DNA from 3 places in the Aminobacter sp. MDW-2 genome. Region 3 is predicted to be linked to each of the others. Evidence: riboswitches for the same ligand, from Rfam matches in the RefSeq annotation. Region 3 holds a riboswitch; each other region holds the start of a gene.
What was found. A riboswitch is a leader RNA that binds a small molecule or an ion and turns the genes downstream of it on or off. The one in region 3 is predicted to bind cobalamin.

Region 1 (3,270 bases), 2.4 Mb from region 3:
AAACCCTGAGCGTATCGGCAGGGCTGCTGCTTGGCCCATACGGGCTCGGCATCGCCATGGCCGGCAAGGAGCATCGCGCCAAGATGCGCAAGAAATTCGCCCGGGACATGCATCTGAAATGCTCGAGCAAGCCCCTTCCTGCCAGCCTGGCGAGCAGCGCGGACACCGCGAAGCGGTAACTTCGGTCCTCACTGCCAACGGCGCGCATGTGCGGCAAGCTCGTCGCGCGCCTGCTCCAACGCCTTCGGCGAAGCGTTCGCCCACGCGGTGAGCCGCCGCCGCGCACATCATCGACACCTCCGATCCTCGCCTGTGGCTGTCGCGATTGCATGCCGGGCCACATTGGTGGGGTGCCCACGAAAACAGGCCAAAGCTGCTCTGCAATCATTCTGGCGACCCGCCTGGTGGCCGTTCCCAGCGTCTTCACGTTGGCGGTAACTCACGACACTCGCCGGTGTCCTGGCAACGCACCGGTGGACGGCCGCTCAGATTGCCCTGAACGGGCTCGACGCCGCTTGCGATCCAGCCGCTCTACACGAGAAGTTGAACGACCGCGCCGTCCGCTCGCTGGCGTTGGTTGACCTTACGTTAGGAGCCTCTAAACGACCTACAGGCTCACCTCGTCCTTACCCCACCTTGGACCACCCGAGCTTAGCGCCCGCCCTGCCCCCCCCCAATCAATGGGCGGGCGCGTCCCCTCGCACATCCGATGTCGCGCAGACAAGCTTATCAGCCGCGGACGCCTTCACATCGCAACTGCGAGCTTCCCGCTTCATATCGACGCCGGTTGCCGATTTTCATGTCGATATGCCTCGGGCAGGCGCCGTTCGCCTTGTGCGGTTTGCACAGAAGGCAGCCGGCCCTGGCATTCCTGGGCTTATTCCGCTTGGGGTGCATGTCCATCTCCGGTCTCTACCAATGCGCCCCGATGGCGCACGGTCATGATCGGAAGGGCTGCTTGGCAATCGTCGTCCATCGCTGGACCATGTCCAGCAACGCCAAGCGATCGCAAGGCAGCGCATTGCTGGCCTAGGTACTTGTCCATCGACAACCCTTGACTTGCGTCTGCCCGCATATAGCTTGCCGCGCGGTTATGGTTCTTCTGCTTTCGGGCGGAAGCTAAGAGGGAATTCGGTGCGAAACCGAAGCTGCCCCGCAACTGTAAGCGGTGAGCCGCATTGCCGATTGTGTCACTGGCCGACGGCCGGGAAGGCAGGCAATGAGCCGAGACCCGCGAGCCAGGAGACCTGCCTGACCGAGTGATGTTCCGTGGGCGGGGTGTACCACCGGAGCGCAGGTTCGTGCAGGCGGCGCTATCGGCCATCGCCTTCCACCAACATGCGTTGCGACAATCCCGACCGCAGTCAGGCCAGGGATCGATCGTTTGCACAATACAGAAGTTGAGACCGCGCAGTCCCAGGCCAGACGTGCCATCGTGCTCGTCGCCAGGTCGGCCTTTGCTGCCGCGCCCTACAGGCAGATGCAGCAGCTCTGTGATCTCGCCGCGGCGTTGCCCGGCGTCGATCACACCAGCTTCGGCTTCACCGAACAAGGCACGCCGTCGCTGCGCGAGGCGCTTGCGGCACTTCGCCAGCAGGATTTCTCCGATATCCTCATCCTGCCGCTGATGCTGCCGATCGAGCCCAGCTTCAATGCCTGGCTCACCAAGTCGCTGCGCCGGTGGCAGGCCGAGGACGCGGCACCTCGGCCGACGGTGCGCATCGCGCATGGCCTCGCCGAAAGCCCGCTGCTAGCTGCAATGATGGCCGACCTCGTCACCGGCGCCGATGCGACGCCGCCCATCCCGCCGCTCGACAGGCTGGCTCCGGAGGGCTCGCTCGTGCCGGCGCAGAAACGCCGCGTGCTGGTCTGCCAGGGCGGCCCGTGCAATGCCGCCGGCGCGGACCTGATCTGGGGCCACCTGCGCAACCAGCAGGACCGCCAGAAGCTGCGCGTGACCGGCGACGGCACGATGAGCGCCAAATCGACCTGCCTTGGCCCCTGTAACCTGGCACCGGTGCTGCAGGTCTTTCCCGAAGGCACCTATTACGGCGGGGTCACCGAGGCCGCCGTCGACCGCATAGTCACCGAACATCTGCTCGGCGGCGCGGTGGTCGACGACTTTGCCTACCACCCCACCGGCCGCAAGCAGTTGCTGCGGTGAAGGCCCATTGAAAACAAGGGGGATCGTGTCGTTCCGCCACCACCTGCTTTTTGCCCCTGCCTTTTATCGGCCTGGACAGCGACATGCTGTTCTGCCGCGAACCTGATCTGGCACTGGAGGTTGCTGCGGCCGCCCTTCGGCTCCGTCGACGTCAAGGGCATGTGCACATATGGCCGCGACGACCGATCCTCGGGACGGTTATTGGCAGGCGCCGTCCCGGACTTTGGGCGTCGACTACGACCTGGTGCCAATGATCGAGACCACCGTCGACAAGGCTGGGGTCAAAGCGAGCTACGATGGCGGCCTCGTCGTGGTTAGGCGAGAAGACCGTATCCTCGGCTACTCGGCTATGTCGAGCGTTCGGTGGCAGCAAAGCTCGCGCCCAATGTCAGCCATCGTGTCGAGGCGGGCCACGGCGCGTTTCCGCCCGGGGAAGCGAGCTGTGGGACAGTTCGCAGGCCTGCCTGTCGCTGGCCATACCGGGCAGCGGCCTGACGATGCGCACCTTGTCGGCACCGCACAACTTTCCGCACCACCTGTTCGACCCGATTCCGGCCGAACAGCAACGCTTGCCGTTGTCGATCGTCCACTATCACGACGTCTTTACCAGGCACGGCGCGCAATCCGCTGCTCAACGGATCGGCGGATGTTCCCGCCGATATCCGCCACTGGCTGGAAGCCAAGGCTGAAACGCTCAGCAGCGGCAGCGGCGCCTGGGGTCGTCGGGCACAGGTCCGATGGGCTGACACAGCCTGTTGCGATCCACGTCAATCCATCGATCTAATTGACCCAAGGGAAACATCAGCGACTATTGCGCAGGGCTAGATCAGTTCAGTGGGCGGTGGCAGTCATGGCAATTCAAGTATCCTATTCGCGGCGTGATGTCCGCGAAGAGTTGGTGCGTCGGCGCGAGACTTACATCGCGGCGCAGAGATCTCTGTCACCGCCTTCGCCGCGGGGATATGGCAACATGGAATGCGTCCATTGTCATAATCGCTTCATCGGCGTCACCGCTGCCGCCTGGAAGTTCGGCCTCTGCGACGACTGCCTGCATCACGACTGATTGTCCAGCCAGCGCAGCTCCCTTTGCGGGAGTTCCAGCGCCT
Region 2 (3,270 bases), 920 kb from region 3:
CCGCGCGGACGCGACAGTGCCTCGACGAGCGCCGCACATTCGGCCTCGACGTCATGATCGGCCAGCAGATGATTGGTAAGCCAGAGCGTCAGGCAGTCGACCAGAACAGGCGCGCCATCGGGCAGGCTGGCGAGCGCGCCGACCAGATCCAGCGGCGCGTCGAGCGTCCGCCAGCCCTCGCCACGGCGTCCCAGATGGATCGAAATGCGCTCACGCATCTCGTCGTCATAAGCCTGCGCCGTGGCAACATAGGTCCACGGCGCAGAAAAATGGGTGATGAGTTGCTCGGCATGCGCGCTCTTGCCGGAGCGCGCGCCGCCGAGCAGGAGGGTCAGCTTCTCAGGCAAGGCGGCTGTTCAGAGACGGCGCCGGCTCGCTCATGAAGCGGTTGCGCACGTAGCCCGCCACCGCACCCAGCACGACCCAGAACACCAGATTGGTGATGGTGACGGCGACGACGAAGCTGTGGTGCAGGTCTGCTGGAATCGGCGACTCGTGGCTTTCCGGTTGCGGTGCACCGACGATGTGCGGCGCAACGATCAGCACCACACCGAGTATCGCCAGCGGCAGCGACTGCTTGAAGGCGATCAGCGCGAGACCCGCCGCGGTGGCGACGACGGTCAGCGTCCACCAGATCTGGCGTGCGCCAAGATCGGCGGCCGGCATCGCCGGCAGCTCCGGCGGCAGGCCTAGACCGGGAGCCAGGGTAAACACGGCAAAGCCGGCAAAGCCCCAGAACACGCCCTGGCGCCAGTTGGCGATGCCACCGGCAAACTCGGAAACGGCGACCAGGATCAGGCCGAAAGCGATGCCGCTGACGATATTGGCGAGCGCCGAATAGGCAAAACGTTCAGCGCCGTCGGCCGGAGCCCAGGCTTCTTCTTCGGCTGGCGCCGCAGTCTGTGCCGCCGTGGTTTCGGCGCCGGCCGCAGGGGCGGTCGCCTCAGTGCCGGCAACTGGTGCCGCGGCGTGCTCATGGCCACCGCCAGCGTTCTCATAGGTCTCCGCCTTGAGGATCAGCGGGACGGTTGCATAGGTCTGGAGTGCGGCAAGGACCACGCCTGCCAATAGCCCGCTGATCGCCGCGATGAACACGACGTTTCTGAAGATGGACATTGTTGGATCGCCTTGGTTAGTGGCAGGGGAAAGCCATCGAGTGGCGATAGTCGTGGGCAGCGTTGTGCACCACGTCCATATGCGAGAACCCGAGGAAGCCAACAACGAAAAGGCCGAGCAGCGCGGCAAGCGCCAGCTGCATGCTACGCGACGGCGAAGAGACGTCGGTGCCGAGAGCAGAAACAGTGTTCATCACAAGTCCTTTCGCCCTCCACCCGAGGGCACAGAGATAAGTGCCTGTCGCCGGCAGGTCTCCTGGCTTGCGGATCGGCACCCTTCCCCGCCTTCCCGAAGCAAGCTTCAGTGGCATTTGGGGAGAGCTAACCGCATACAGTTGCGGGGGCAGCCACGGCTTTGGACCTTCAAATGGCCCTTACCGCATTCCCTCTTGATTCCGTAACGGAACCGACGACGCCGCAACTATAGAAACAAATGGCTTGGGCGGCAAACCAAATTCCGACGCCGCCGCGCTCGAAAGCGGCGTTCCGGCGATCATCCGCGGGCCACGATTCGCTCGGCCACCAGATGCTGGAGCCGCCACAGATGCCGATCGTGGATCGCCCGCTGCTCGAGGTTGCTGACCACATTATAGAGATAGTCCGCAGCCGAACCCCAATGGCCGCAGGTCGTCGCCAGTCGCTCCGCCACCGCGTCCTCGCCCAGCGCGCCGGCATAGGCGTGGCCTTTGCGGTTGATGACGAAGGCGAGCGCGGTCAACGGACCTTCATCGGTGGCGAGCTTCAGCCAGCGCGGCTTGTAGGTGGAGGGTTTCAGCGTCATCTCGCGGCGAAACAGCTTGTCCAGCTGCTCGCGGCGGTCGCCGTCCGTCAGCCTGAGCGCCACGCCCTTGCACTGGCCGCCGCGATCCATGCCCATCATCAGTCCAGGCTCAGCCTTTGTGGCGCGCCAGCGGGTCATGTTGATGCAGAACGAACGGTGCCAGCCGCGCACCAGCGCCACCCTTTCGTCGGTGTGCTCCACCTCGGGTTTCCAGATCAGCGATCCATAGGCAAACAGCCACAACGGTCCATTGCCGGGACGCGCGGCAAGCGTCTCGTCGATCATCACCTCATAGTCGGCGTCGTCGAGATGCATCGCATCGGGGTCGGGGCCCGTGTCAGCGACCTCGCGATGGCAACGCGCCACCAGCTCCTCGGTCAGCGCCATCTTTCGTCCGCTCATGCCCGCCCCATCAATTGCTTAACCCTGTGCACGACAGACAGTTCTGCTCTCTTCCGCCCCGCTTCAACCATGATAGTGCTGCATGGGCGCTGCAACACCCGAAAACGCAGAAGCGAACAACATGACGATGCAACCGGACCCCGACCAGATCAAAGCACCTTCTCGGCGCGTATCGGTCATCGACATCGCCCGCGGCGTAGCCCTGATCGCCATGGCGATCTACCACTTCGCCTGGGACCTCGAATTCTTCGGTTATGCCGATCCGGGCATGACCGCCTATGGCAACTGGAAGCTGTTCGCGCGCTGCATCGCCTCGAGCTTCCTGTTCCTCGTCGGTGCCAGCCTGGTGCTGGCACATGCCAAGGGCATCCGCTGGCCCGGCTATTTCAGGCGGCTCGCCATGGTGACAGCGGCGGCATTAGCGATCACCGTCGCCACCTGGTTCGCCACGCCAGACACCTTCATCTTCTTCGGCATCCTGCATCATATCGCGCTCGCCAGCGTGCTTGGCCTTGCCTTCCTGCGCGTCCCGCCGGTGCTGACGCTGATCGCCGCTGCTCTGGTGATCGTAGCACCCCACTATCTGCGCTCGGAGGCGTTCAATCACCCGGCCCTGGTCTGGATCGGCCTTTCCACCGCCAACCCGCGCTCCAACGATTTCGTCCCGCTGTTCCCCTTCTTCGGCGCGGTGCTGGCTGGCATCGGCGTCGCCGGACTGGCGCTCAGGGCAGGCCTGATCGAAAAGATGGCGCGGCTTCAGCCCGGCGCCTGGTCGCGCCCCCTCTCCTTCTTTGGTCGCCACAGCCTTGCCTTTTACCTCATTCACCAGCCGGTGATGATCTCGCTGGTCTGGCTCTTCGCCCAGCTCTTCCCGGCCCCGGTCGAAACCCGCGAGGTCACTTTCCTGAAATCCTGCCAGCTTTCCTGCGAGCAGAGCCGCGACACCGATTTCTGCTCGCGCTACTGTGTCTG
Region 3 (3,270 bases):
CCGACAGCAATTGACTGGTCATGGACGCGATTGTCGAAATAGTCCCAGACGGGCGCGGTGAATTCGGGCTGAAAGCGGGCCTTTTCAAGTACTTCGGGGTCGGCCGAGGTCACGCCACGAAAGGCGCGGTCATAGGTCGAACCGGAAATCCCGTTGTCTGCGGCGACGGAGCGGAAGCTCGCCACCCAGCGCTGGAAACCGGCTTCGGCGGCCGCCGGGCCGGCCGGAAGCATCAATGCCAGCGAAAGGGCAGCGGCGCTCAGGAGGCCTTTGGCGGTCTTGCGAAGGGGCATTCTTTCCTCCTTGGAGAGATCAGAAACACGATTCATCGCCGATGCCGGTTATCAATCAGTTTACCATAGACCCGTTGGGGAACGAAAAGCGGGTTGAGGGATTGTCCACCTAGCTGTTCGGACAATCAAGATCGCGTGATCAATGGTCTTGCCCGCTGTCGCCGAATATGTGAACGCATTCAGTATTCATCAATTCGGGCGTGGCAAAGTTGGCGTCCGATACATCCCTCTATCGGACGACCACGCAATGAAAAGAGTTCGCAAGGCAGTTTTTCCGGTCGCGGGCCTGGGCACGCGTTTTCTGCCTGCCACCAAGTCTATCCCCAAGGAAATGCTGACTGTGGTCGATCGCCCTGTAATCCAGTACGTGGTCGACGAGGCGCGCGAAGCGGGCATCGAACATTTCATCTTTGTCACGGGCCGCAACAAGGCGGTCATCGAAGACCATTTCGACGTCCAGTTCGAACTTTATGATACGCTGGCCCAGCGCGGCAAGACCGAGCAACTGGAGCGCCTGCAGCGGTTGCAGCCGGCCCCGGGCCAGACCTCGTTCACGCGCCAGCAGGTACCGCTCGGCCTTGGCCACGCAGTGTGGTGCGCGCGCGAGCTGGTCGGCGACGAGCCCTTCGCGCTGCTGTTGCCCGACATGATCATGCAGTCGGAAAAGAGCTGCATGCGCGAGATGGTCGAGCTCTATGCCGAGACCGGCAACAACATCATCGCCGTCCAGGAATGCGACCCGGCCGAGGCGCACAAATACGGCATCGTCGGCAAGGGCAAGTCGGTTCACACCGGCTTCGAGATCGAGGGCATGGTGGAAAAGCCCAAGCAGGGTACGGCACCCTCGAACCTGTTCATCAATGGCCGCTACATTCTGCAGCCGGAGATTTTCAACATCCTGGCAAGCCAGGAGCGTGGCGCCGGCGACGAGATCCAGCTGACCGACGCCATGCTCAAGCTCGAGAAGATGCAGTCCTTCTACGGCTATCATTATCGCGGCCGCACCTTCGACTGCGGCTCGCCGGAAGGTTTCGTCGAAGCCAACGTTGCCTTTGCCTTGTCGCGCTCCGATCTCAGCAGGAGCATGGCCGGCGTCATCGAAGGGCTGCTCGGCGAGATCAAGCCGGGCAAGTAAGCCACATGTCGCCCGTGCGTCAGGATTGGACGCACGGTGCGATGGCTTTCGGCCGCTGCTGCCGCTAGAAATACCCTGCCAGGTGCCCGCAGCGATGCGGGAGAATCGGGAACACGGTGCAAATCCGTGGCGTGCCCAACGCTGTAAGAGGGACCGTATCGGCAGAGGCCACTGTTCATCCTGAACGGGAAGGCGCCGCAGACGGGTTGAACTCGAGCCAGAAGACCGGCCCGGCAGACATCGACCTCCGCATGGTCAGGCGGAGGGAACCGACATGCTCGCCAGGGGATATGCGATGCTTGCTGACCAGTTGAAGGCCGTTTCAGGCTGTTTCGATATCGCCGCACAGGATGCCGTTTACCGCGCCATCTTCACGCGCCGCGACGTTCGCAGCCATTTTCTGCCTGATCCGATCGACGACGATGTGCTGGCGCGGCTGCTGCTGGCGGCCCATCACGCGCCGTCGGTCGGCTTCATGCAGCCGTGGAACTTCATCGTCATCAGAGATCGCGAACGACGCGAGCGCGTCCGCGACCTGTTCTTTGCGGCGCGGCAGCAGGAACTGCCTGAGATCGCCGAGGAGCAGCGGGAGCTGTACCGCAAGCTCAAGCTCGAAGGCATCTGCGAAAGCCCGCTCAACCTGGTCGTCACCTGCGACCGCAGCCGTTCGGCAACCTCTCCGCTCGGGCGATGGCACAATCCCGAGATGGACCTCTTCAGCACCGTCTGCGCAGTTCAGAATTTCTGGCTCGCCGCGCGTGCCGAGGGCATAGGCGTCGGCTGGGTCAGCATCCTCGATCGCGAGGCGCTGAAGCAGTTGCTAGGCATTCCCGATCACGTCGTGCCGGTGGCCTATCTCTGCGTCGGCCACGTCAGCGAATTCGCCGACAAGCCCGATCTCGAGCGCCATGGCTGGGGATGCCGTCTGCCGCTTGCCGAGCTGATCATGAGCGAGGTCTATGCGGGGCAGGGGGAGACGGCCTTGAGGGCCGCAGCCGCCGCGATCGGCGGTTTGCCCCAAGCAGGTTAGCGCTGGATTTTCAACCCGACGAAGACGCTGTTGGTCTTGGCGTCGCGGAACGGCAAGGTGCTGTCGAAGGTCTCATGGCGCAGCTTGCCGGTCAGGCCGGCGTAGCGGTTGAGCCACCAGGTCAGGCCCGCTTCGGCACTGAGCCTCAGCTCGTGGTCGTTCGAGCTGGCATAGTCGCGGTAGCCGACGCCGCCGGCGAGGAATGCAGTCAGGTTGGAACGGATCTGCCGTTCGACGCTGAGGCGGCCGTTGTAGAGCACCGAACCGCTGTCGCCCGGGGTCGTCGATCCCTCGACCAGGGTTTCGCCGGTCAGGCCGACGATCGTGCCGCGCATCGGCGACCATCTGAGATCAGCGGCAATCGTCGCGGCGGAAACCGTCTTCAGCCGGTCGTCGTCGAAATCCTCCGAAATCCAGCCGGCCGAAATCTCGCCGCCGAATTTTTCGCCCATGTCGATCTCGACGCCGGCGCGGGCGCCGGTACGCTTGGACGAGCGCTCGAAACCGGCGGTGTCGAAGCGCAGGTCATAGACCCGGCGGCCGAATTCGACCTCGCCAAAGGGCGTCAACGCCGGTGAGACCTCGTAGCCGACGCGGACCTTGCCGGTATAGAGTCTGGAGTCGCGGTCCTTCTGTGAGAGCGTGGTGCCGTCGGTCAGTTCGGCGTCGCTGTAGCTTTCGTCGACAGCTTCGCCGGTCACTCCGAAGCGGAACTTGCCGACGGCCTTTTCGACACCCAGCGCGCCGTTCAGCGTGTGCAGGGTCGGCCGCTCGGCGGTGCCGGAGATGACCACGGGCGACGACGTCGATTC

Region 1: another riboswitch for cobalamin. It lies ahead of H5P29_RS27895 ((2Fe-2S) ferredoxin domain-containing protein); the one in region 3 lies ahead of bluB (5,6-dimethylbenzimidazole synthase).
Region 2: another riboswitch for cobalamin. It lies ahead of H5P29_RS15475 (CbtB-domain containing protein); the one in region 3 lies ahead of bluB (5,6-dimethylbenzimidazole synthase).

Annotation. Positions count from the first base shown of each region.
Region 1 is NZ_CP060197.1:5,662,357-5,665,626, forward strand. It holds gene H5P29_RS27890 (hypothetical protein) at 1-179, shown strand, start outside; cobalamin riboswitch at 1,078-1,270, shown strand; gene H5P29_RS27895 ((2Fe-2S) ferredoxin domain-containing protein) at 1,385-2,164, shown strand.
Region 2 is NZ_CP060197.1:3,162,733-3,166,002, reverse strand. It holds gene cobU (bifunctional adenosylcobinamide kinase/adenosylcobinamide-phosphate guanylyltransferase) at 1-347, opposite strand, end outside; gene H5P29_RS15480 (CbtA family protein) at 340-1,116, opposite strand; gene H5P29_RS15475 (CbtB-domain containing protein) at 1,133-1,309, opposite strand; cobalamin riboswitch at 1,344-1,541, opposite strand; gene H5P29_RS15470 (gamma-glutamylcyclotransferase) at 1,609-2,298, opposite strand; gene H5P29_RS15465 (DUF1624 domain-containing protein) at 2,420-3,270, shown strand, end outside.
Region 3 is NZ_CP060197.1:2,245,804-2,249,073, forward strand. It holds gene H5P29_RS10925 (lytic murein transglycosylase) at 1-293, opposite strand, end outside; gene galU (UTP--glucose-1-phosphate uridylyltransferase GalU) at 541-1,428, shown strand; cobalamin riboswitch at 1,492-1,677, shown strand; gene bluB (5,6-dimethylbenzimidazole synthase) at 1,703-2,458, shown strand; gene H5P29_RS10940 (outer membrane beta-barrel protein) at 2,455-3,270, opposite strand, start outside.